Regions from separate parts of the Brevibacillus choshinensis genome, predicted to be linked through region 1. Evidence: riboswitches for the same ligand, from Rfam matches in the RefSeq annotation. Region 1 holds a riboswitch; each other region holds the start of a gene.
What was found. Region 1 has a riboswitch for S-adenosylmethionine ahead of metK (methionine adenosyltransferase). Riboswitches for the same ligand answer to the same signal wherever they lie in the genome.
Positions count from the first base shown of each region.

Region 2: another riboswitch for S-adenosylmethionine. It lies ahead of JNE38_RS27670 (sugar ABC transporter substrate-binding protein); the one in region 1 lies ahead of metK (methionine adenosyltransferase).
Region 3: another riboswitch for S-adenosylmethionine. It lies ahead of JNE38_RS05835 (ABC transporter permease); the one in region 1 lies ahead of metK (methionine adenosyltransferase).
Region 4: another riboswitch for S-adenosylmethionine. It lies ahead of metH (methionine synthase); the one in region 1 lies ahead of metK (methionine adenosyltransferase).

Region 1 covers NZ_CP069127.1:5,695,007-5,698,116, reverse strand. Annotated here, with positions in the region: gene JNE38_RS28470 (S8 family peptidase) at 1-932, shown strand, start outside; gene JNE38_RS28465 (hypothetical protein) at 960-1,406, shown strand; SAM riboswitch class I at 1,460-1,560, shown strand; gene metK (methionine adenosyltransferase) at 1,695-2,906, shown strand.
Region 2 covers NZ_CP069127.1:5,532,284-5,535,393, reverse strand. Annotated here, with positions in the region: gene JNE38_RS27680 (FAD-binding oxidoreductase) at 1-221, shown strand, start outside; gene JNE38_RS27675 (ATP-binding protein) at 275-1,525, opposite strand; SAM riboswitch class I at 1,716-1,834, shown strand; gene JNE38_RS27670 (sugar ABC transporter substrate-binding protein) at 1,928-2,947, shown strand; gene JNE38_RS27665 (sugar ABC transporter ATP-binding protein) at 3,020-3,110, shown strand, end outside.
Region 3 covers NZ_CP069127.1:1,076,874-1,079,983, forward strand. Annotated here, with positions in the region: gene JNE38_RS05825 (M56 family metallopeptidase) at 1-289, shown strand, start outside; gene JNE38_RS05830 (DoxX family protein) at 363-773, shown strand; SAM riboswitch class I at 991-1,095, shown strand; gene JNE38_RS05835 (ABC transporter permease) at 1,205-2,137, shown strand; gene JNE38_RS05840 (ABC transporter permease) at 2,142-3,089, shown strand; gene JNE38_RS05845 (ABC transporter ATP-binding protein) at 3,103-3,110, shown strand, end outside.
Region 4 covers NZ_CP069127.1:2,258,867-2,261,976, reverse strand. Annotated here, with positions in the region: gene metH (methionine synthase) at 1-1,258, opposite strand, end outside; SAM riboswitch class I at 1,495-1,595, opposite strand; gene JNE38_RS11540 (YjcZ family sporulation protein) at 1,806-1,907, shown strand; gene JNE38_RS11535 (hypothetical protein) at 2,164-2,658, shown strand; T-box leader at 2,701-2,941, shown strand; gene argS (arginine--tRNA ligase) at 3,010-3,110, shown strand, end outside.

The DNA of each region.
Region 1 (3,110 bases):
ACCTCAGCTTTACACCTGTGAAAAAAGATGTGAACGAGCCTAATGATACATATCGTCAGGCATCCCAGTTAGCCGGCGGGACCGTCATGACCGGAACTTTGCCGACCGCCACCGATTCTGACTGGTTCCAATTTACTGTCAGTACGGAATCATACGTTTATGTTCGAGCTCCTTTTGTTCCGGTCTCATCCGGTGTGAGAATCGCCTTGTACAATGGGAATAACTTCAACTACGCCTTGGCTTCGACCAATGAGGTAGCGGAATTGTCCGATCAGGGCAAGGAAATTTTAGGGCTTCGTCTGAAACCTGGGAAGTATTACATCCGTCTGAATAGTGGAGTTCCCTTTAAATATGATTCGTATCGGTTGACAGTGAATCAGCAAATGTTGGTTGGCGGATACCGCGATATTTCCACTCACTGGGCGCGTTCGGAGATTGTTCGTCTGAGCAATCGTGGCATTATCAAAGGCTTTAGCGATGCGACATTCAAGCCCAACCAAGCGGTAACTCGCGCACAATTTGCCACCATGCTCATCCAGGCGATGCGGTCAGATGGACTTCCGGTAGCTTCATCCTATACCGGCAAAACGACCTTCCGCGATTTGTCCAAGAAGCACTGGGCTTACAACAGCATGGGGATCGCTTATCAGGTCGGGATTATGAAAGGCTACCCGAACAAGCAAATGAAACCAGATCAGCCGATTACACGCGCCGAGATGGCCTCTATGATTGCGCGGGCGCATAATGTGTTGTTGTACAAGCGCAGCACGTCCAGCTATCGGGATGTACCGACGACTCACTGGGCTTCTCCGGCGATCGAAGCACTCACTTCGAGAAATTGGCTGAACGGCTACGGTGCAACGTTCAAACCGCAAGGAATCGCCACGCGGGCAGAGGTCGTAGTACTGATTACGAAGGCTTATAAATTCTAATAGCGACATCTGGGGAGGTAATCATTGATGAAACCAGTCACAAAGGGCTTGCTTGCAGCAGCGATCGGAGGTACGGCACTGTTTGCCTCTCAGGCCATGGCAGATGGAGTAGGCGGCGTACCGGGGTCTGTAGATGATCCGGTCGTAACCAAAAGTTATGTGGATCAGCAAATTCAGGCAGCTGGCGGCGGTGGGAGCACGCTGACGGTCGTGGAGGTAAATCCTGGACAGACACTGTACGGGTTTGAAGGCACTGAATTTATTGTCCGCACGGGGAAAGTACAAGCAGTAGCGGGCAACAAAGGCGACGGCCTGACAGACCTGACAGCTGGCGTAGACCTCAAAGGAGGAGCGGTCGTAGGCACGAATCACCTGCTGCTGATCGCACGCTCCGATAACCGCGGCTTGCGGCTTGCGTCCAATTACGACGGCGTTTCCCACATCATGGTTCGCGGAAAGTATGAGCTGCGGTAAAAGTCTATTGACACCATAGAAAAAAACAATTATTCTATAATCCGTAATGGATACTCTTATCCAGAGCAGGCGGAGGGACTGGCCCCATGAAGCCCGGCAACCGACTAGAGCGGTGCTAACCAGCAGAACGGACATCTGTTCTGGCCGATAAGAGGATGAAGGAAGCAAAAAGCGCTCAAACCTTTTCCTCCGACTTGTTGGAAAAGGTTTTTTTATTGCGTTTACGTCGATAAAATCCTGACTCGGCTACCACACTATTTGTATGAGGTCAAAGGAGGTAATTTTCTCATGGCTTTGCAAAAAGGTCGTCGTCTGTTCACATCTGAATCCGTAACCGAAGGACATCCGGATAAAATTTGTGACCAAATTTCCGATTCCATTCTTGATGCCATTCTGTCCAAAGATCCAAACGCGCGTGTCGCTTGCGAAACATCCGTAACTACGGGTCTCGTACTGGTTGCTGGTGAAATCACCACCAACACTTACGTAGATATCCAAAAGCTGGTTCGCGAAACCATTCGCGGCATCGGCTACGATCGTGCAAAGTTTGGCTTTGACGCAGACACTTGCGGTGTCATCACTGCAATCGGCGAACAATCCGCTGACATTGCGCTGGGTGTAGACCAGGCTCTGGAAGCGCGCGAAGGCCAAATGACTGACGCTGAGATCGAAGCGATCGGCGCTGGTGACCAAGGTCTGATGTTTGGTTTTGCTTGCAACGAAACACCTGAGCTGATGCCATTGCCAATCAGCATGGCTCACCAATTGGCTCGCCGTCTGACTGAAGTGCGCAAAAACGACACGCTGTCCTACCTGCGCCCGGATGGTAAGACACAAGTAACGGTTGAATACGATGGCGACAAACCAGTTCGTATCGACACCATCGTCATTTCTACCCAACATGCTCCTGAGACTACTCTCGAGCAAATCAAAAAAGACCTTGTCGAGCACGTAATCAAGCCTGTTGTTCCAGCAGAACTGCTGGATGCAGACACCAAGTACTTCATCAACCCAACTGGCCGTTTCGTTATCGGCGGACCACAAGGGGATGCTGGTTTGACTGGCCGCAAAATCATCGTAGATACCTACGGCGGTTATGCACGTCATGGCGGCGGTGCGTTCTCCGGTAAAGATCCGACCAAAGTGGACCGTTCCGGTGCTTACGCAGCTCGTTATGTAGCGAAAAACATCGTGGCAGCTGGTCTGGCTGACAAATGCGAAGTCCAAGTGGCTTATGCAATTGGGGTAGCACAACCTGTTTCCATCGCAGTCGATACATTTGGCACAGGAACTGTTTCCGAGGAAGATCTCGTGAAACTGGTTCGCAAGCACTTCGACCTGCGTCCTGCTGGTATCATCAAGCAACTGGACCTGCGTCGTCCGATTTACAAGCAAACAGCAGCTTACGGTCACTTTGGCCGTAACGACCTGAATGTTCCTTGGGAGCAAACAGACAAAGCGGATGCACTGAAACAAGACGCTGCAACATTGGCGAAATAAGAAGTAGCCGACGAAAGAGCCTAGTTACCATGCTAGGCTCTTTTTTTGATCAGTTCTCCGCCCATTTATTGGGGATTGGCATACAAAGGATTTTGTAGGACTATGTCGAATCTTCTTATGGGGAAGTAAGGAGGGGTTTTTTTGCCGAACAAGAGGCTCTTCCTAATTGTGTTTGTTACCTTTTTATTGATTATTATGACGGCA
Region 2 (3,110 bases), 160 kb from region 1:
GGGCTGCTAAAGGTATTCGCTGGGTGGAGGGCTTGCGTCTGGCGTTACGTCCTTTTACCGAGGGCATATACGTCAATACCCCAGATCTCTCAATAAAGAACTGGCCCGAAGAATACTATGGCAGTAACTTCGAGCGACTGACACGCGTGAAAGCTAAATATGACCCTACTAACTTTTTTCATTACCCTCAGAGCATTCCCCCAGCTGGAAACGAAATTTGATGAAGCCGGTGTCGAAGTGAAAATCCCCACATCCGCTCTAAGGATCTGGGGATTTACTCTTGATAAGGAAAAGTGATGGAGAATTTCGTGCCTACGTTCGGTTTGCTGTTTACGGTGACGGTGCCGCCAAACGTATGGATGACGTGATAGGAATACGTAAGACCCAAGCCGGTGCCGCTGGATTTGGTGGAAAAGTAAATGGACCCCAGCCGCTTCATTTGCCCTTCATCCATCCCCACGCCGTTGTCCTTGATGACCAGGATCGCTTTGCCTTCCTCCACCATCAGGGACAGGAACACTCTTCCTTTTCTCACATTGGCGCAGGCCTCGATCGCATTTTTGATGAAGTTGACGAGCACCTGCTTGATCTCATCCGGATTGGCCATGATGGTGACAGACGTTTCCGGTGTACGGACCTCCAACTCCACATTGTGCAGGATCGCAAAGGGCGACATCACGGCGCGCATGACCTTCAGCATTTCCGCGACGTTAACGGGCTCATACCGGTTTGTCAGCGGCTTTGAGATCGCGAGATATTCCGAGAGGATCATTTCCGTCCGTTGAATTTCGTCCATACAGATGTTCATGTACTGGGCGTTTTTGGTCAAATCCGTGGGGTTTTCCTGCATTAATCGCAGAAATCCTTTGACGGCCGTAAGCGGATTGCGCACCTCGTGGGCAAGGGAAGCGGCCACGTGGCTCATTGTCTCGATCTTTTCATTCTGTGCATGCTTGATAAAAATTTCCTTGTCCGATACCGATTTGCTGAAAAGGGACATCAATATCCAGATACCGAGTGAATTCTGCAGCGGAATCACAAGAAAGTGATAGGTAAGATTTTCAACAAAGTAGTGGGGGAAATAGAAATAGGTAAGGGTCAGGGCAACAATGGAAAACACCATGCCTGCCGAAATGGTGAAAATCGTTTTCCGGTGAGTTGTTTTATACGATCTGTACATAAGCAGGGACACCACGAAGGAAAAAACGGCAATCAGCATGGCGACGATCGATCCTTCGCCACCCAAATACAATCGATAAATGACAAATTCTCCAAGCAAAATGAGACCTGTCTGGATACCTCCGTAAACAAGCCCAAAAAACATGATGACATACCGAGTGTCAAAAATGACCCCGTCAATGACACTGGAGGCAAAGGTCATCGCGAGGAACAAGCTGATCGAACTGGTGAAGAGGATGAAGCTCCTGCTGAAATTTCTCATCTTGTCTCGGCAGTAGATATTGAACATCACAAAGGGAATTAATACAAAGAAAAATTGAAGGATGACTTCTTTTATTAGGCTCATCGGGCATCTCCACCGCAGACTGACTAACTATCATTTCCCGATATTTCGACACGCCCTTGCATAATCCCTCCCAAATTGTGGGTGTCTTTTGTCAGATGAACGCAAATTTTTAAAAGACCCAGTTGACAGGTGCGAATGCATTGATTATAGTCTGTATATATTAAAGCAAACGTTTCGAAAATAATAACTACTCTTATCCAGAGAAGGCTGAGGGAATGGCCCTATGAAGCCCGGCAACCTAGCACGCGAGAGGACTCTTGCGCGCCAAGGTGCTAACTCCAACAGGTAACGATACCTGACAGATGAGAGGCGGGAAATCGCTGATTTTAGCCTCTTTCTGTTGAAAGAGGCTTTTCTGCTTGACCTTTTCTGCGACGAGTCTATACACAAGGGGGAACATCCATGAAAAAGAAATTGGGTCTTCTGGTCACGCTGGCACTGACAGCTTCTCTCGCTTTGACAGCGTGCGGCAACGGCGGTGGAGCTGGCACGGCTGCTCCAAACGGCGCGTCTGGCGAGAAAACTAAGAAAATTGCGTTGATTATGCGTCAAAATGTTGGGACTTTTTCGGCGCAATACATCAACGGGGTCAAAAAAGAAGTGGAGAAAAACGGCGGCGAGCTGACGGTATTCAATGCGGACACCGATCTGGCGAAAATGGCTTCCAATCTCGATGCAGCGGTCAACCAGCACTTTGACGGCATCCTGATCGACCACGGTACAGCAGAAGCGCTGCAGCAAGGAACGCAAAAAGCGGTAGACAAGAAGATTCCTGTCGTCCTGTTCGACACGGACATCAAAATTCCGGGCGTGCCGATTGTAGCGCAGGACGACCAAAAGCTGGCTGACCTGAGCCTCGAGAAGCTGGCTGCGGACAATGGCAACAAAGGAAACATCGTGAAGATTTGGGTGGCAGGCTTTGCGCCTATGGAAAAACGTCAAATCACGTACGATGCATTCTTGAAGAAATATCCGGATATCAAAGAAGTAGCGGCTTTCGGTTCCGCGACCAACAATACCGCTCTGGATACGCAATCTCAGATGGAAGCGATCCTGAAGAAATATCCGAACAAAGGCGACATCACGGCAGTATGGGCAGCATGGGATGAGTTCGGTAAAGGTGCTACACGTGCGATCCAGCAAGCAGGACGCACCGAAATCAAAGTGTACTCCATCGACCTGAGCGATGAGGACCTGCAAATGATTCAGGAGCCAAACTCTCCTTGGGTAGCGACTGCTGCAGTTGACCCGTCCAACATCGGCCGCATCCAGGCGGAGACCGTGTTCAAGAAAATCAAAGGGGAAGAGGTTCCGGACAACGTCAACCTGACACCTGTTCTCGTGAAACAAGATGATCTGCCTAAGGACAAAAAAGTGACGATGGGCGATCTTTCCCAATACGTGAAAGAGTGGGGCAAGTAAGATCGGATAGAATGGCAGGCGATTCCCGTTGAACGCTCAACGGGAATCTTCCTTATCTAGGGGGTGTAAAGATTGGCAACCTTACAAATGCAAGGAATCGAGAAGCAATTTTCCGGTGTGCCTGCCCTGAGAACGGTGAATTTTGAAGTGAAGGCTGGAGAGG
Region 3 (3,110 bases), 1.5 Mb from region 1:
GAATTATAAAGTGGTCAGAGAGGTTTTGGCTGACCGTCACGCGATGGAACAAACGGGAGGGATGGCAGATCTGGGACGTGCCTTGCTGAAGCTGGTCAAGCAAAGACAAACGATGCCTGTCATGCAAGCTGCTCATGTTTCCTTTGCCGATACTGCGATCAATTACCGAATCCAGCGGCTGCTTGACCCGAAGAAAGAGGTACCTTTTCAGCTGCCGACAATCTCAGTTTTTATTTCCGTTAGTGTCATCATCTTGTTAAGTCAGCTATTCTGGGTCTCTATGGCCTGATTTTTTTACGGGTTTACACTACATTGTGTAGTTTAAAACGAATAGACAAGCCCCTTTTGAGGAGGAAGGTAATATGAATACGAAAACGATGCAGGAAGTAGGAGCTTTGCTGGTTCGGGTCATCCTGGGAATTGTCTTTATCAATCACGGTTTGGACAAGTTTCAGGCGCTCGAAGGCACGGCTGGGTTTTTCTCGTCACTCGGCATTCCAGGCTGGATGGCCAATGTCGTGGCTTCCATTGAGCTGTTCGGAGGCATTCTCGTCCTCATCGGCCTCGGAACACGAATCGTTCCTCTGCTGTTCGCATGGATCATGATCGTCGTCATGTTCGTCATGCCGTCGGAAAGAGGCTTCTTCACAGGCAACGAATTGCACCTCTCTCTGCTCGCGATGTCCGTTTATCTGGTTCTGGCAGGCAGTCCGCTTCTGTCAGTCGATAAACTGCTGCCCATCGGACAGAAAAAGGCGGAGAAAGCGTATTAAGAATGTGAGACAAAGAAAAAAGCCGATTGAACAATCGGCAGGGAGCGAGAGAAACCCCGGGTTTTCGGGGTTTCTTTTTTATGCTTTGGGAGGCTAGGATCGGACTGCAATTTCATAAATAAAGAAAAATCAATTGTAACTGAACTGCATTGACATATCCGAGTAAAATGATAAGATAAAAATGAATTTTGTGGATGAAATTTAATTTTATAGAACATTCTTATCGAGAGCGGTGGAGGGACTGGCCCGATGAAACCCGGCAACCTTGGTCTGATTAACCATACGGTGCCAAATCCTGCGGAGTTATTCTGAGAGATGAGAAGGTGGGAATCGTGAAATCGCCCCTCTTCTTTTCGGAGAGGGGCTTTCTATATACCTAATTCATAGTATTCGCATCGTTTTAATTTGTATTGTGCAAAGGAGGAAACAACGTGTTTCATTATGCGGTCAAGCGTGGCTTTCTCATGCTGGTTACGCTGTGGATCATTGTCACGGTGACGTTTGCGATCATGCACCTGATTCCGGGAGACCCGTTCGCGTCTGACGCCAAAATGCTTCCGGAAGAAGTGGTGAAAAACATGCGGGCGGAGTACAACCTGGATCAGCCGATCACGGTACAGTACCTGCTTTATCTGAAAGGATTGCTGCAATTTGACCTGGGACCATCCATCCAGTCCAAGACGAGGGACGTGAACACGCTGATTGCAGAGGGCTTTCCCGCTTCGGCTGTTCTGGGAATCCAGTCGTTTGTTGTCGCGCTGGCTGGTGGAATCACACTCGGAATCATCGCGGCACTCTATCACAATCGGAGCTTGGATTTCCTGTCCATGTTCGCAGCGATCATCGGGATCTCCGTCCCAAGTTTTATTTTGGCGCCGCTATTGATCAAGTACATGGCGGTCAAATGGGAGCTTTTGCCCGTCGCCGCATGGGGGAGCTGGGAGCACTCGATCCTTCCCACGCTTGCGCTCGCCATCGGACCACTTGCCATTATCGCCCGCTTCGTACGAGCCAGCATGCTTGAGGTTTGGCAGCAGGATTACATAAGCACCGCAGAGGCGAAAGGGCTCGGCACCTTTTCCATCGTCGTCAGACACGGGATGCGCAACGCCATGCTGCCTGTGCTTACCTTTATCGGTCCGCTTTTTGCCAATCTGCTGACCGGTACCTTCGTGGTGGAAAAGATTTTCGCCATTCCCGGGCTCGGCAAATACTTCGTGGAAAGCATTTTTAACCGCGATTATCCTGTGATTTTGGGAATGACGGTGTTTTACAGCTTTGTGCTCATTTTTACCTTGTACATCATCGACCTGCTGTATCGGGTGATTGACCCGCGCATCAGATTGACGAGCGGAGGGAAGTAGCTTTATGGCCAATCAGGCAACACAACTGGATTCCCTGTTTCGACCACTCGACCGGAGCCGGATAACCGAAGAACATTCGGAACGTCCCAGTCTTGGGTATTGGCAGGAGGTTTTGCAGCGGGTATGCCGCAACAAGCTGGCGATGCTCGGGTTTATCCTGCTCGCGGCAGTGGTGGCCCTCTCGATCATCGGACCGATGCTCGTTCCCTACAGCCCGCATGACCAGTCGTTGACGCAGGGGAATCTGCAGGTGTCGGGCGAGCACTGGTTTGGAACGGATGACCTGGGCCGTGACATGTGGGCGCGTACCTGGATGGGCGGTCGGATCTCTTTGTTTATCGGTGTGGCTGCTGCTGCCATCGACCTGGTGATCGGAGTATGCATCGGCGGCATTTCCGGATACATGGCAGGAAGGAGCAAGCTGGGCGACCGTGTGGACAATATCCTGATGCGGATGGCTGAAGTTCTCTACAGCATCCCGTATCTGCTGGTGGTGATCCTGCTGATGGTGATTCTGGAGCCCGGACTCGCAACGATCATTATTGCCCTTTCGCTGACCGGCTGGGTGGGCATGGCCCGCTTGGTCAGAGGGCAAATCATGCAGATCAAACGGCAGGAGTTTGTGCTGGCCTCTGAAAAGCTGGGAACCTCGCATGCCAAGATCATCCTCCAGCATCTGCTGCCCAATACAATCGGCGTCATCATCGTCAACCTGACCTTTACGATTCCGCATGCGATCTTCGCCGAGTCGTTTCTCAGCTTCCTCGGGCTGGGCGTGCAAGCGCCGACGGCCAGTTGGGGAACGATGGCCAACGACGCGCTGGCGGTTGTGCTGAGCGGGCAGTGGTGGCGGCTGTTTTTTCCGGGATTCATGATCTCGCTTACCATGTTCGCGTGCAACGCACTCGGGGACGGTCTGCAGGATGCACTGGACCCGCGGATCAGGAAATGAGGGGGAGTACATCGTGAAGCC
Region 4 (3,110 bases), 2.7 Mb from region 1:
ATCCAAGCTCCATTACTTTCGCATCCGTGGAGTCGATCATCAGCGGCGCTTTTACCTTTTTCACGATGAATTGCAGGAATTTTTCCATATCTTCGTATTCATCCCGATCCGGGTCAGCCAGACAGATGTCGATCACGTGGGCACCGCGCTTCACCTGCGCGCGTGCGATATCGGATGCCTCTTCGTATTGACCAGCGGCAATGAGATCTCGGAATTTTTTCGAGCCGATTACGTTCGTGCGCTCACCTACGAGCAGCGGTCGATTGTCATCCTCGACATACACGACCTCAATTCCGGATACAGCACTGACAGGGGGAATCTCATGCGCCCGCGGCTGGCAATCCTTCAAGGCTTCTGCCATCGCTCGAATATGGTCAGGAGTCGTACCGCAGCAGCCACCGGCAATGTTCAGCCACCCCTGCTCGGCAAACGCCCGCATTTTCGCTGCAAGACCCTGAGGTGTCTCGTGATAATGCCCGTTTTCATCCGGAAGTCCCGCATTTGGATAGCAGCTGACGCCACACTGTGCGAGACTGGACAAGGTCCGCAGATGATCACGCATGAATTCGGGCCCTGTCGCACAGTTCAGCCCGACTGACACTGGTTTGAGATGCTCCAGTGAAAAATAGAACGCTTCGATGTTTTGACCCGCAAGTGTGGTCCCCATCGGCTCGATCGTCCCCGAAAGCATGACGGGCAGCTCGGTGTTCAATTCGTCAAAGGCTTTGCGAATTCCGATTCCTCCCGCCTTGACGTTCAGCGTATCCTGAGAGGTCTCCAGCAAAAGGACGTCTGCGCCTCCGATAATCATCCCTTTCGCTTGGCGGTAATACGACTCGACCAGCTCTTCAAACGTGACACCGCCTGTCAAGGAAAGCGTCTTGGTGGTCGGCCCCATCGATCCTGCTACGTAACGCGGCCATTCCGGGGTCGAGTACGCATCCACCGCTTCTTTTGCCAGTCGTGTAGCCGCGATGTTAATTTCGAGGTCTTTGTCCGCAACGTCGTATTCTGCCAGAACCACTGAAGTAGCCCCGAACGTATTCGTCTCGACGATGTCTGCTCCGGCCTCCAAATACTTCTCATGAATGCCGCGAATCACGTCCGGTCTCGTCAGGTTCAACAATTCATTACATCCGTCGTACTCCTCACCGCCGAAGTCATCGGCAGTCAGGTTTGCCTGTTGCAGCATGGTTCCCATTGCACCATCGAGAATCAGAATTTTCCGGGAAAGCTGCTCGCGAAAAGTTGGTTTCATCAGCTTGCTCCTTTTTGGCTATCCTTCGCCATTTCATCCATTTCGTTTATTCGGTCGTGGAAAACCTGGCCTTGCCCAGCCTTGATGCGGCAAAGCCTTCGTACCCAGAAGGCACAAGTCTCGCTATGTTGCGCATATACGCGTAGGAAAATGGAGCGTTTCCTAGCTGAACAAAAAAATCCCCTTCTTTGAAAAGAAGAGGATTTGTCCGCGGAATGCAGTTGCACTTGGCCATCCTCTCATCTTTCAAAGCCGTAGCTTTGCTGGAATTGGCACCGGATTTCTACCGGTTGCCGAGGCTTCATCAGGCCAGTCCCTCTGCCTCTCTGGATAAGAGTCGTTCATCAATATGAAGTTGATTTGCAACTTTGTTGATGTTTGCAAGTATCTTATCACCCCCCTGTCTCTTCGTCAATTGAGAATTTGTCTAATATTAACTGTTGTCCAAAAAGCCAGCGCCCATTTTTCGGTGAGCTGGTCATCCGCCCACGCCAACCTGTGCGTTCGTGTATAGACTAGAGCATAACGGAAAGGAGGGGAAACAAAGATGAGTACATCTTTCTGCGGCGGTTTCTTCGGTGATAATTTCGCATTAGTGCTCGTACTGTTTATCCTGCTGGTAATTGTTGGGTGTTCCTGCGACTGCTAGTCAGTCGCCTGCGTAAAGAAAAGGGCCTGGAGCCTTTGTCTCCGGGCTCTTTTGCATGCCCAAAATCTTCGTTCGTTGTCACTCTCCGAGGCATTTGCTATACTGTATGAATGAGAAAACCTGGCTGCGCCAAGCTTTTGCAACCAAAGAGCACAGGCCTCGCCTCTGTTAACACATATACCGGATGAGAGCCTTTCCATTCTTATCTGTACAAAAAATGTATCGCGGCTTGGCAATACTAAAGGAGCGAACTGCTGTGGACACACTAGATGCCCGTGAAAAAGACGAATTTCTGTCCTCTCTCGAAACGATCAAGGAACTTGCTCATAGTGAATTCGAAACCTATTCGATCGTGAAAAACAGGGAGACGGGTGAACATTTTTTGCGTTACTTCCTCTCCCACATCAATCTTTCGGAGGGTGGACGACGGGATGATTACGATCACTTCATGCCCCTCGACTCCGATGATGTCCTGGGCTTGATGTTTGGAGACCAACCGTACCAATTTCCGGATCATTGGCGCAATCCTTACCTGCGCAGCGGCAATGACAACCGACTCATCCCTTTCGACCCGACCGAGAACTACGATCTGGAAGAAGAAGCTGCCGCTGAACTGGCCATGCTGGAGCAGCTGGAGCAATTCAAGCAGCAATGGATGAATGCCGAAAACATGAGCGCCGAAGAAAAAGAAAAATTGACCAAGCAATACTTCGCCCAGCTAGACAAGATTTTGCAAAAACCGGAAGAGTAAGTTGCACGACAGGTACAACACCAGCTATAATGCTAGAGAATAGATGAATCGTTGATGAGGAAAGTACTCCATGCAAAGAGCTTGTAGCGAGTCGGGGTTGGTGTGAGCCCGATGCCGGACCATGGAAGGAAACGCACCTCGGAGATGCGTCCTGAAAATCCAGCCTCGTGCGGATTGTGTAGGGAAATGCCGGGACTGCCCGATACAGCAGATGAAGCGGTTTTTGCCTTCGGGCAGAAACAACAGGAGTGGCACCGCGGGAGCACAACCTCTCGTCTCTTTTTTTCAGGAGACGCAGAGGTTTTTTTATTTGGGGCACTCAACCTTTTTCCAATCAGAAAGGAGATTCACATGAGCTACAAACACCAAGTGGCGGAGAAAATCGCCGACGCCCTCGCACAGCAGGGTGTAGAAAACTTTCCAAAAGAAACCGTATACGGCATGTTGGAGAC